Regions from separate parts of the Bacillus sp. VA15 genome, predicted to be linked through region 1. Evidence: riboswitches for the same ligand, from Rfam matches in the RefSeq annotation. Region 1 holds a riboswitch; the other holds the start of a gene.
What was found. A riboswitch is a leader RNA that binds a small molecule or an ion and turns the genes downstream of it on or off. The one in region 1 is predicted to bind cyclic di-AMP.

Region 1 (5,549 bases):
GCAACTGTTAACCTTTTGTCCGGTATAGAAAAACACGCCGTTCCCCCAAGGGAACAGCGCGCTTACACAGGATTTGCATCCCGGTCTTGTTTCATGCCGAGATAAATCAGCATATATGTCAGGTAACCCATTGTCATCACCAGGCCGCCAAAGAAAAAGCTCGAGAAAATTGGCTCTTCAAAAGCAGTCACTGCCGCAAGCACAATCCAGCTGGCATACAGATAGATGATAAAATAACGGATGCCCGTCTTCATTTTATATATCATGTACAGCCCCACGAGAGAGAACAACCCAAGCGCGAGTCTGAAATAAACAAGATGTTCAAACTGAAACATGAATGACACAAATGAGAATCCAAGCAGCAATACAATCGGTAAAGCGGTAATAAAGTTCCTCAATCGAGACACCTCCGTCAGTACCTTTAGTATAAACCAAAATATCAAATGATATTGATTTACGTGAGCTTTTTCACAAAAATGTCATTCCTTGCCTTTACACCCGGACATCCCGTTTACAGAAGCACCACCAGCCAACGGCGATGAAGAATATGGCATGTATGATGATAATCCCTGCTGAAAATAATGGTGTCATGCCGGAAAACAACGCTGTTGCTCCGCTTCTGTATTGCGTAAAGTCAGTATTGGCAAAAAGCAAAAAGCTGCCCCATTTGTTTTCAAAGAGCTTCATGAGCTGGACAAGTGTACTCGCTCCGTATAAAACGACAAAAGAAACGACAACTGCTACCGCGCTGTTGCGGAACAGTGAAGAACAAAGCAGCCCGAATAATCCCATCATTACGGCTTCAAGCCAGTTTGAGCCGATCAGCGCTAAGGTGTTGATCAGCAATGTCTTTGATTCCGCGCTCACGGATGTGCCGAAAAAGACGAGACCGAATAATAATGCCAAAATGTAGTATGCCAGATACAAATAAAAGCTGACCATTACGACTGTGATTAATTTTGACCAAAAAACCTTTTGGCGTTTAACAGGACGGATGAGCAAAAATTTGATCGTCTTTTTATCAAATTCCATCGAAACAATTGTCGCTGCAATCACGATCGTTAAAGCCTGCAGCAGGATGTTCAGACTCGGTGTATACGATAAATAGCCGATGAAGTTTTCATCCGTTCCGGCACTGATGACAATCCGTTTAATGATCAAGGCCATGAAAAATTGAAAGACCGCCATCAGGATAAGAGATACCAACGTGACCTTCCGATTAAAAAGTTTCATATGTTCATTCCAAATTAATTTAGACAAGCTCTTCTCCCTCCTCTTGATGAACAGTTGTCGCTTTTATGAATTCATCTTCAAGTGATTGCGTATAAGGCGTAATGGAAAAGACATTCAGGTCTTGTCCGACAAGTGAACGATTCAGCTCCGGAATGTTTTCTTTTGCTACCTCAACAACAATCGCCCCGTCTTGCCGCTCTGCTTGATATTGATTGCCTGCCAGCCAATTGAGCGCTTTTTCTTCCGGCTGCACTTCAATGATCGCTTTTTCTGTTTTTTGATCTGTTCCATGTAAGCTGACTTCCGCTTTGATCTCGCCTTTTTGAATGATGATGACACGGTCACACAGATCTTCAACCTCACGCAATAAGTGAGTGGCGAACAGGACTGCTGTTCCTTCCTTTTCTGCGAGCTCCTTAATATGATCGCGAAAATCCTTCATGCCGGCGGGATCAAGACCGTTTGTCGGTTCATCTAAAATAAGAAGCTTCGGCCGGTGAAGAATCGCTTGTGCAATACCAAGACGCTGGCGCATGCCAAGGGAATAGGTTTTCACCTTATCATGAATCGCTGATGTCAGCCCTACACGTTCCACTACTTCATCAAGCCGTTCATCCGTTATTTTTTTGTGCATATTCGCAAAGTGCTTGAGGTTTTCCCATCCTGTCAGGTACGGATAGAACTCAGGATTTTCGACGATCGCTCCAACCGCTTCCATCGCTTTTTCAAACTCTGTATCATGCTGAAATCCGCTGATTGTCACACTTCCGCTGTTTTGTTTTAATAACCCGACGATGATACGGATGAGTGTTGTTTTTCCGGAACCATTAGGACCGAGCAGGCCGATGATTTCGCCCTCCATGACGTCCATGCTGATCTGTTTTAAAATCTGTTTAGACCCAATCTTTTTATCGAGGCCTTCAATATGTAAAATCGGCTCAGCCATAAAGCCTTCCTCCTTTTTCGACAAAAAATAAACAGTGCCCAAAAATTAGGCACTGTTTGTATTATAGCATTTGTTGCTTCCAAATGTTTGGTTAAACCGATAGAGTCGGCGTTTGCTCAGGCTGTTTGTTCTTTTCTGTTTCTGTAATAATGACGGCGCAGGCCGCGTCTCCTGTTGTGTTCACCACTGTACGGAGCATATCAAGCAGACGGTCAATTCCAAGAATTAATCCGATTCCCTCGACAGGCAGGCCGACAGATTGAAGCACCATGGCGAGCATAATCAAGCCGACTCCAGGAACACCCGCGGTACCGACACTTGCTAACACTGCCGTCAGTATCACCATCAGCAGCTGAGTGAATGTCAGATCATGCCCGAATACCTGCGCAATGAAGACAGTGGCTACCCCTTGCATGATGGCTGTTCCGTCCATATTAATTGTAGCACCGAGCGGCTGGACGAAGCTGCTGATCGGCTCAGGCACTTTTAATTTTTTCTGGGCCACATCCATGGATACCGGCAGGGTCGCATTGCTGCTGGAAGTACTGAATGCAACGACCATAACCTCTGAGAAATTTTTAAAGAACGTAATCGGATTTCTTCTGGCTATAAGCGCAACCGTAGATCCGTAGGTAACGACTGCATGTATCAGTAATGCAAGGGTTACCACAATCATGTACAAGCCCATCGCTTTCATTGCGCTGAACCCTTGGCTTCCGATAGCTGTCGCAATCAGACCGAATGTACCATACGGAGCGAACTTCATTACAAGATTCACCAGGTACATCATCAATTCATTTCCTTGTTCAACAACTTTGAGAAGCATATCCGCTTTTTTTCCTAGCATTGTAATCCCAAGCCCTACAAAAATAGCAAAAGCGATAATTTGCAGCATATTTCCTTCCGTCATCGCTTGCACAGGGTTGGTCGGAATAATGTTTAACAGGGTGTCCGCAATACTTGGCGCTTTTTCAGCAGTGAATTCGGCAGACGATGTATCATACGTTCCAAACTCTCCCGGTTTGATGACAAGAGCTAAAATGATGGCAATGGTAATCGCCACTGCTGTCGTGACGAGAAAATAAGAAATCGCCTTTACACCGATTCTGCCAAGCTTCTTAGGATCGCCCAGCCCGGCTACTCCGAGTGTCAATGAGAAAAAGACAATCGGAACGACAAGCATTTTAATGAGGTTTAAAAAGATGGTGCCCAGCGGCCCGAATACAAACTTATTTAAATTTTCAAATAATTCAGGTGATGTTACGTTAAGAATAATCCCCGTCACCGCACCTAGCACCAATGCAATGATTATCTTTGTAGCCAGTTTCATCCGCATTCCTCCCTTTTTTGAAAAAAAGCCCGCGAGAGACTCCCGTGGGCTTTGGCTGTAACTTCAAACCACAGGACTCTCTCTTCACGCTGATGAGGTTAGCTGACGGGTTCGGACGAAGAGATGTCCGTTTTTCAGATGAAAAATTAACCCCAAAAGATTGGGTCCCCCACTCCTTATAAAAGGATTAAGCGTGTGGCTTACTATTGTATGATTTAGTTTATTTATACAGAAAAGATCCAATTTTGTAAACTATTTTTTGTTACTTTTCTCTTGGAATCTTTTGGGTCCTTCTTCCTTGTTGGTGACATCAAGAATATCTAGGAGAAACACAAAGATCGGAATCCCGATAATTAGACCCCAAATACCGAAAAAGTGCTCAGAGAAAATGAGTACTGTGAAGGTGAAAAAGATCGGCAGCTCCGTTTTCGCAGACATCAGCTTCGGATTTAAGAAATACGTTTCGATCGCATGTATGGCGAATATGACAAGCACAATGTAGAGCACATACATTCCGCCGCCAGTGCTGTAAGCGATAATACTGAGCGGGATCAGAGAAATGACGACGCCTGCTACAGGGATCAATCCAAGGAAAAACACCATAATAGAAAGCCCAAACAGCTGCGGGAAATGCATAATCCAAAGCGCGATAAACGTCAGAATACAGTTGACGAGCGCAATGATGAATTGAGCCTCAAGCACCTTGCCGAACGTTCTTGCAAATTTGCTTCCGAAAAAAGCAATTTCCTCATAAAAGACCGCCAGTTTGCTCGTTTTAAATTTCGCCATGAATTCAGAAAGCCGTTTTTTCTCAAATAAGAAAAACATGCTGAGAATGAGCGCCATTACGATCTGCAAGCCGAATGTGCTGATATCGGCCAGATACGTATACACCACATTGAAACCCTCTTTGACATATGAACTGACATTAATATCTCCGAAAACACTGGTGATCTCATCGAAGAAAGGGATGGTGTCCGGGTGATACGCAATATGTTTAATCTGCTTTACCAGCTGCTGAATCTGCGCCGCGACGACAGGATAAAATACAAACCCCCCGACTGTAAGCAGCACAGCCAGCAACATGTAAAGAAACGTAATGACCACCCGCTGGCTCACACGGAAGAACTGGCTTAAAAACTGCCGTACGACAAGCTCCAAACGATCCATAAGAAATGTGAAAATGAAAGTCAGCAATATTAAGTTGATCATGCTCTTAAATAGGTATAACACACCAGTTAACACGACAAAGACGGAAAAACGCCTTACTCCCGGGTGCTGAAAAAATTTAACTAAAGCGGCCATTTATACACTCCTGTTAGGACAAACGTCCTTCATTCAATATAGTATCCATTTGTAAATTATATAACAAAAAAATGCTGAGGTCTCTGTCCTCACCTTAATTATTCTTAAACAATTAAAAAAACGGCCCCATGAATGGGCCGTTCTTTTTTTCAGACTGCTGTTTTCATTTTTTTCATGCCTTCTACAGCCTCTATGCTTTTTGCTTCATCGAATTCATTTTCGCTTTTTGCAACAATAATCGTGGCGATTCCGTTTCCGATCAGGTTCACAATCGCTCTTCCTTCACTCATAAAACGATCGACCCCAAGCAGGAGTGCAAGACCCTCCAGCGGAATGACCTGAAGCGCTGACAGTGTTGAGGCAAGGACGATAAATCCGCTTCCCGTCACACCGGCTGCTCCCTTCGATGTCAGCATCAGAACGAGGATAATTGTAATTTGCTGGCCGATGCTGAGGTCTACTCCAAACACCTGTGCCAGAAAAACCGTCGCCATTGATAAATAAATGGATGTGCCGTCAAGGTTAAATGAATAGCCCGTCGGAATAACAAGCCCGACAACCGATTTCGAACAGCCGTAGCGCTCCATTTTATCCATCATTCGCGGAAGCACCGATTCTGAAGAGCTTGTGCCAAGCACGATCAGAAGCTCATCTTTAATGAAGCGCAGGTAATTCCACAGGCTGAATCCGTAAAGCTTGCAGATGAGATTTAAAGCAACAAACACGAACAGGAAC
Region 2 (5,549 bases), on a different contig from region 1:
TTTGCTTTCTGAATCAGGGATCGGAGATGAAATGATCTCTCCGCCATCTTTATCTGCCAATCCGGCGTAATATTGAAAAACATTGGCGATATCGTCCATATCCGCCTTGCTTTCTTCGAGTGTTTTTCCAGTATCAAGCGATTCAAGCTCAGCCAGTTCATCAAGGTCGCGCCTGATTAATTCCGCAATTTTCAGAACAATCTTCCCGCGTTCAAGCCCCGATAGAGATGACCATTCTCCTTTGTCAAATGCTCTTCGCGCGGCTGCGATTGCCTTGATGGCGTCCTCTCGACCTCCTTCGCTTACGGTTGCAATTTCTTCTTGATTAAATGGGTTGATAATGCTGCGGATCTGCTCTTTTTCGGCACTGATCCATTCTCCGTCAATATATAATGTTTGACTCATATAAGCCTCCTTGACGTAAATAAAGTTTGTTAAATAAAAATTTAATGTTTTTAACAACCTTAATCTAACATACGAATTTTAAACTGTCAAAGCCCCATTTTGATTTTTCTTTTTGACATTTCTTTATGTTTCGTTAAGATAAAGAACATAAAGAAATAACTTAACGAATTTAATTTTCTAAAGGAAAAGAGGGTCAGTATGGATGAAAATCCAGAATTTGCAGCTATAGAACAGGCTCGGGATCTTGTTATCGACTCCATTGCTGAAACGATGGATCTTTACGGAATTACCCGCAGTGTCGGGATTCTATATGGGACGATGTATATGAAGGATGAGATGACGCTTGACGAAATGCGTGAGGAATTGCAAATGAGCAAGCCAAGCATGAGCACAGGCGTCAAAAAGCTTCAGGACTTAAATGTAGTGAAAAAAACATTTCACCGGGGCATCCGCAAGCATACATTTGTAGCTGAAAAAGATTTCTTCAAATTTTTCACAAATTTCTTTCCGCCCAAATGGGAACGGGAAGTTCAGGTAAATGTAGCAGCAATTGAAGAAGCTCAGGCTGATTTACAAGAGGTTTTAAACAAAGACAGTCTCAGTGAGGACATCAAAAATGAAGCACTGCAGTTATACGAGCAGCTGGAAAGCTCTAAAGCTTACTATGATTGGCTGAAACGGCTTGCTGAATCGGTGCAGAGCGGGGAAATTTTTAAATTTATACCGATTGAAACAAAGTAAAACAGAAACGCCTGGGAAACCGGGCGTTTTTTTGTTCTTTTATATGTAATTACTACAAATTTGAAAAATACGGGAAAAACACCCCATTTACTTCCAAAATATTTGATGGTAATTTTATGTAGGTAAAATTTGTATTTGGCCGTTCAGAGGAGGTGAAAAGCGGGCAGGCCTGTATATTTTATAACTTTTTAGGGGGAATTTTATTATGAAACGCAAATTATTATCTTCTTTGGCAATCAGTGCATTAAGTCTCGGTTTACTCGTTTCAGCACCTTCAGCTTCTTTCGCGGCTGAATCTAAATCAACTTCCGCTCATACTGAGTCTACTATGAAAACACAGTCAACAGCTTCATTGTTCGCAACAATTACAGGGGCCAGCAAAACTGAATGGTCTTTCTCAGATATCGAATTGACGTATCGTCCAAATACGCTTCTCAGCCTTGGCGTTATGGAATTTACATTGCCAAGCGGATTTACTGCAAATACGAAAGACACAATGAACGGACGTGCGTTGCGTGAAACACAGATCCTCAATAACGGGAAAACAGTAAGAATCCCTCTGGCACTTGATTTGTTAGGAGCTGGCGAGTTCAAATTAAAACTGAATAACAAAACACTTCCTGCCGCAGGTACATATACTTTCCGTGCGGAGAATAAATCATTGAGCATCGGAAATAAATTTTACGCAGAAGCCAGCATTGACGTGGCTAAGCGCAGCACTCCTCCGACTCAGCCATGCGGCTGCAACTAATCTAAAAGACCGGTTAACGCCGGTCTTTTTTACTTTTTTTGACCTCCCCTTTTTCCTCTTTTTCCAGTTATCTTTTTCTAGTTTAAAATTTAAATTGACAAACTCTAGAAACAGGAGTAAATTCTTGAGTGTTCAATTTCATACAGTCTCTTTTACCGCTTAATCAAATACGAACGGGGGAACCAACGATTGGCTGTTTTTTAACAGCCTTGGGGTGAATCTTACTAAGTAAGAGGGGGTACTCTGAATCCCTAATCCGACAGCTAACCTCGTAGGCGTTTACAGAGAGGAGGTCTATTAGCGGCCATTCTTCGAAATGGTCTTTTTTGCTTCAAAAACGTTAATTTAACTAAGGGAGTTATGAACATTGGGAAGAATAAAAAATAAGCAATTTGCCGTGATCGGACTGGGCAGGTTTGGTGGAAGCATTTGCAAAGAGCTTCACAGAATGGGCCATGAGGTCCTTGCGATTGATATCAACGAAGAAAAGGTAAATGCATACGCTTCTTACGCAACTCATGCGGTGATCGCCAACGCCACCGAAGAAAACGAATTGCTATCGTTAGGAATACGCAATTTTGAATATGTGATCGTTGCAATCGGAGCGAATATTCAAGCGAGTACCCTGACCACCCTATTATTAAAGGAGTTTAACATTCCACATATTTGGGTGAAGGCTCAAAACCATTATCATCATAAGGTGCTTGAAAAAATCGGCGCTGACCGCATTATTCATCCTGAAAAGGATATGGGCGTCAAGATCGCACAAAGCCTTTCTGATGAGAACGTTTTGAATTACATTGATTTATCTGATGATTACAGTATTGTCGAGCTGCTGGCAACACACAAGCTTGATTCAAAATCGATTATTGATCTGAATGTAAGAGCGAAGTACGGCTGCACGATCCTGGCCATTAAACATCATGGAGATATCCGTCTTTCTCCAGCACCTGAAGACATCATACACGAACAGGATTGCCTGGTGATCATGGGGCACAAAAAGGATATTAAACGTTTTGAAAACGAAGGGATGTAGACATAGGTGACACTTCAAAAGGATAAAGTGATCAAATGGGTTCGTTTTACACCGCCTCAAGTGCTTGCAATTGGTTTTTTTCTTACCATTATCATCGGGGCTGTGCTGTTAAAGCTTCCGATTTCTACAATGAAGCCATTGTCATGGATAGATGCCCTTTTTACTGCAGCTTCGGCTACAACTGTTACAGGGCTTGCAGTTGTCGATACCGGTACAGAATTTACACTTTTCGGGCAAACTGTCATCATGGGGCTGATTCAGATCGGCGGGCTTGGATTTATGACTTTTGCTGTTTTGATCGTCATGATATTAGGGAAAAAAATCGGATTAAAAGAACGAATGCTGGTTCAGGAAGCCTTAAACCAGCCGACAATCGGCGGCGTCATAGGCCTTGTCAAAGTCCTGTTTCTGTTTTCCATCAGTATTGAGTTGATAGCAGCACTCATCTTATCCATCAGGCTTGTGCCCCAGTATGGTTGGGCATCCGGCTTGTTTGCCAGTCTGTTTCACTCAATATCTGCTTTTAACAATGCCGGGTTTTCGTTGTGGCCGGATAATTTGATGAGCTACGTTGGCGATCCTACAGTTAACCTAGTGATTACTTTCTTATTTATCACAGGAGGAATCGGATTTACCGTTCTGTTTGACATTATGAAAAATCGGCGATTTAAAGCCTTTTCTCTACATACGAAAATCATGCTGACAGGAACCCTGATTCTGAATGCGGTCGCTATGCTTGTGATCTTTATTTTAGAGTACAGCAATCCCGGCACGCTCGGCCACCTGCATATAGGAGATAAACTATGGGCTTCCTATTTTCAAGCTGTGACGCCAAGAACCGCTGGCTTCAATTCTCTTGATATTGGAAGTATGAGAGAAGGAACGATTGTATTTACTTTATTATTAATGTTTATCGGAGCAGGCAGTGCTTCAACGGCGAGCGGCATTAAGCTGACTACGTTCATCGTGATTTTAATGTCTGTGATCGCTTATTTGCGAGGTAAAAAAGAAACGGTTATTTTCCGCCGCTCCATCAAATATCCGATTATCATTAAAGCTTTAGCTGTGAGCGTCACCGGTTTGTTCATCGTGTTTTTAGGGATATTCGCCCTGACGATCACAGAGCAAGCGCCGTTTATTCAAATTGTGTTTGAAACTTTTTCCGCATTCGGAACTGTCGGTTTATCGATGGGATTGACTCCTGAACTTACAGAAGCGGGGAAATGTATCATTATTGTCATCATGTTCATCGGAAGAATTGGTCCTTTGACGTTCGTGTTTTCATTTGCGAAAACAGAGAAATCAAATATTCGTTACCCTGACGGCGAGGTGTTTACGGGGTAATAACAAAAAATCCGGCGATTTAGGCGCCGGATTTTTTATGATTCGATATGAGATTGATTTTGTCTTTTTTCCTGTTCCGCGATGATTTCGTTATCCTCTGCATTATCACGGGTCACTTTTTGTGTAAGAATCGCACCGACCGCTACAAGTATCATAACAGCGATGTAATAGCCTTTTTCATTGAGTTCCAGATTATCAGCATTATAGAGTCCGATACTAAACAAAAATACTCCCGCAAAAAAAGTGAAATAAGCTAGTACTGTAAAGGCAACCGTGTTTCTCCGTCTATATTTCTGCACCTTTGTTCCCTCCTGAAAGCATAGTCAATAAGTGATAACTTCCGTGGAATATTATACCTCAAATTCCCCTGAATGGAACAAAGAATTAAATATACCAGGAGAAAGGGCTCAGGTTGCTTCCTTTATTTCAACAGCTGAATCATCAATCCAGCCGATGAGTTTATCATTGATTTGAAATTGGTACCATACGGACTGGCCTTTCTGCTTTTTAGATACAACCTTTATGTCTTTGCCGACGTAAGATTGGGCAGAGGTGAGCTTTATGGACCGATCATCAGTAGAAGGCTTGGACCATATGTCTTGAACGGCACTGTCTTTAATGGCGGCTTTTAAATCCACTGATTTGAGCGATGGATTTACCTCATCGTACTCATCTAAATCGTATTTTTCCACAATAGCGCTGATTTTATCAGCGTAGTCAGGGTCTGTAGCATATCCTGATGTTTGCAATGCAGTTGCCGCTTCCTTATAATCTCCGGCCTCAAGCACCGGTTTATACTTCTTTTTATTCCACGATGTGCCGCGGACAAACAATTGGGCGTGGTCATCCATAGATTCAAAAAACGTGCTGTATTTTCGAAACTTCGCTCGAATGGTTTTTCTTTTCCCTTTTTCAAATTCGTCCGTTTCCATCGTGACATGATGGCCTTTATAATTTCCTTTTATGCCAAAAAGGTTGTTGGCCTGAGCAGCAAGCTCGCTGTTCCCCCAGTCGGATTCGAGAATGGCCTGAGCGATCGTGATGCTGGGGAGGACATGATATTTCTCATACAAAATTTGTGCATGTCCGGACAGGCTGTCTATAAATACCTGCTGTTCATCAATTTCTTCGGGTTCTTTGGATGTTTCTATCGGTTTTGATAACGTTGTCGCTAAAACAAACAGGGCTAGCGGAATCGATACAATGAAAAATAGTGAAATGAAGAGTCTACGTTTTTTCAGTTTTTTACGGGCCATGAAAACCTTCCTTCGA

Region 2: another riboswitch for cyclic di-AMP. It lies ahead of ktrA (potassium uptake protein KtrA); the one in region 1 lies ahead of AC0DBE_RS10610 (dicarboxylate/amino acid:cation symporter).

The regions. Positions count from the first base shown of each region.
Region 1 is NZ_JBVQPQ010000003.1:153,065-158,613, forward strand. It holds gene AC0DBE_RS10595 (hypothetical protein) at 63-398, opposite strand; gene AC0DBE_RS10600 (ABC transporter permease) at 493-1,260, opposite strand; gene AC0DBE_RS10605 (ABC transporter ATP-binding protein) at 1,253-2,179, opposite strand; gene AC0DBE_RS10610 (dicarboxylate/amino acid:cation symporter) at 2,271-3,509, opposite strand; cyclic di-AMP (ydaO/yuaA leader) riboswitch at 3,583-3,713, opposite strand; gene AC0DBE_RS10615 (AI-2E family transporter) at 3,762-4,814, opposite strand; gene dctP (C4-dicarboxylate transporter DctP) at 4,964-5,549, opposite strand, start outside.
Region 2 is NZ_JBVQPQ010000006.1:7,654-13,202, forward strand. It holds gene betB (betaine-aldehyde dehydrogenase) at 1-405, opposite strand, end outside; gene gbsR (transcriptional regulator GbsR) at 604-1,146, shown strand; gene bslA (biofilm surface layer hydrophobin BslA) at 1,352-1,897, shown strand; cyclic di-AMP (ydaO/yuaA leader) riboswitch at 2,044-2,191, shown strand; gene ktrA (potassium uptake protein KtrA) at 2,265-2,933, shown strand; gene ktrB (Ktr system potassium transporter KtrB) at 2,940-4,277, shown strand; gene AC0DBE_RS15260 (YiaA/YiaB family inner membrane protein) at 4,313-4,576, opposite strand; gene lytG (exo-glucosaminidase LytG) at 4,685-5,533, opposite strand.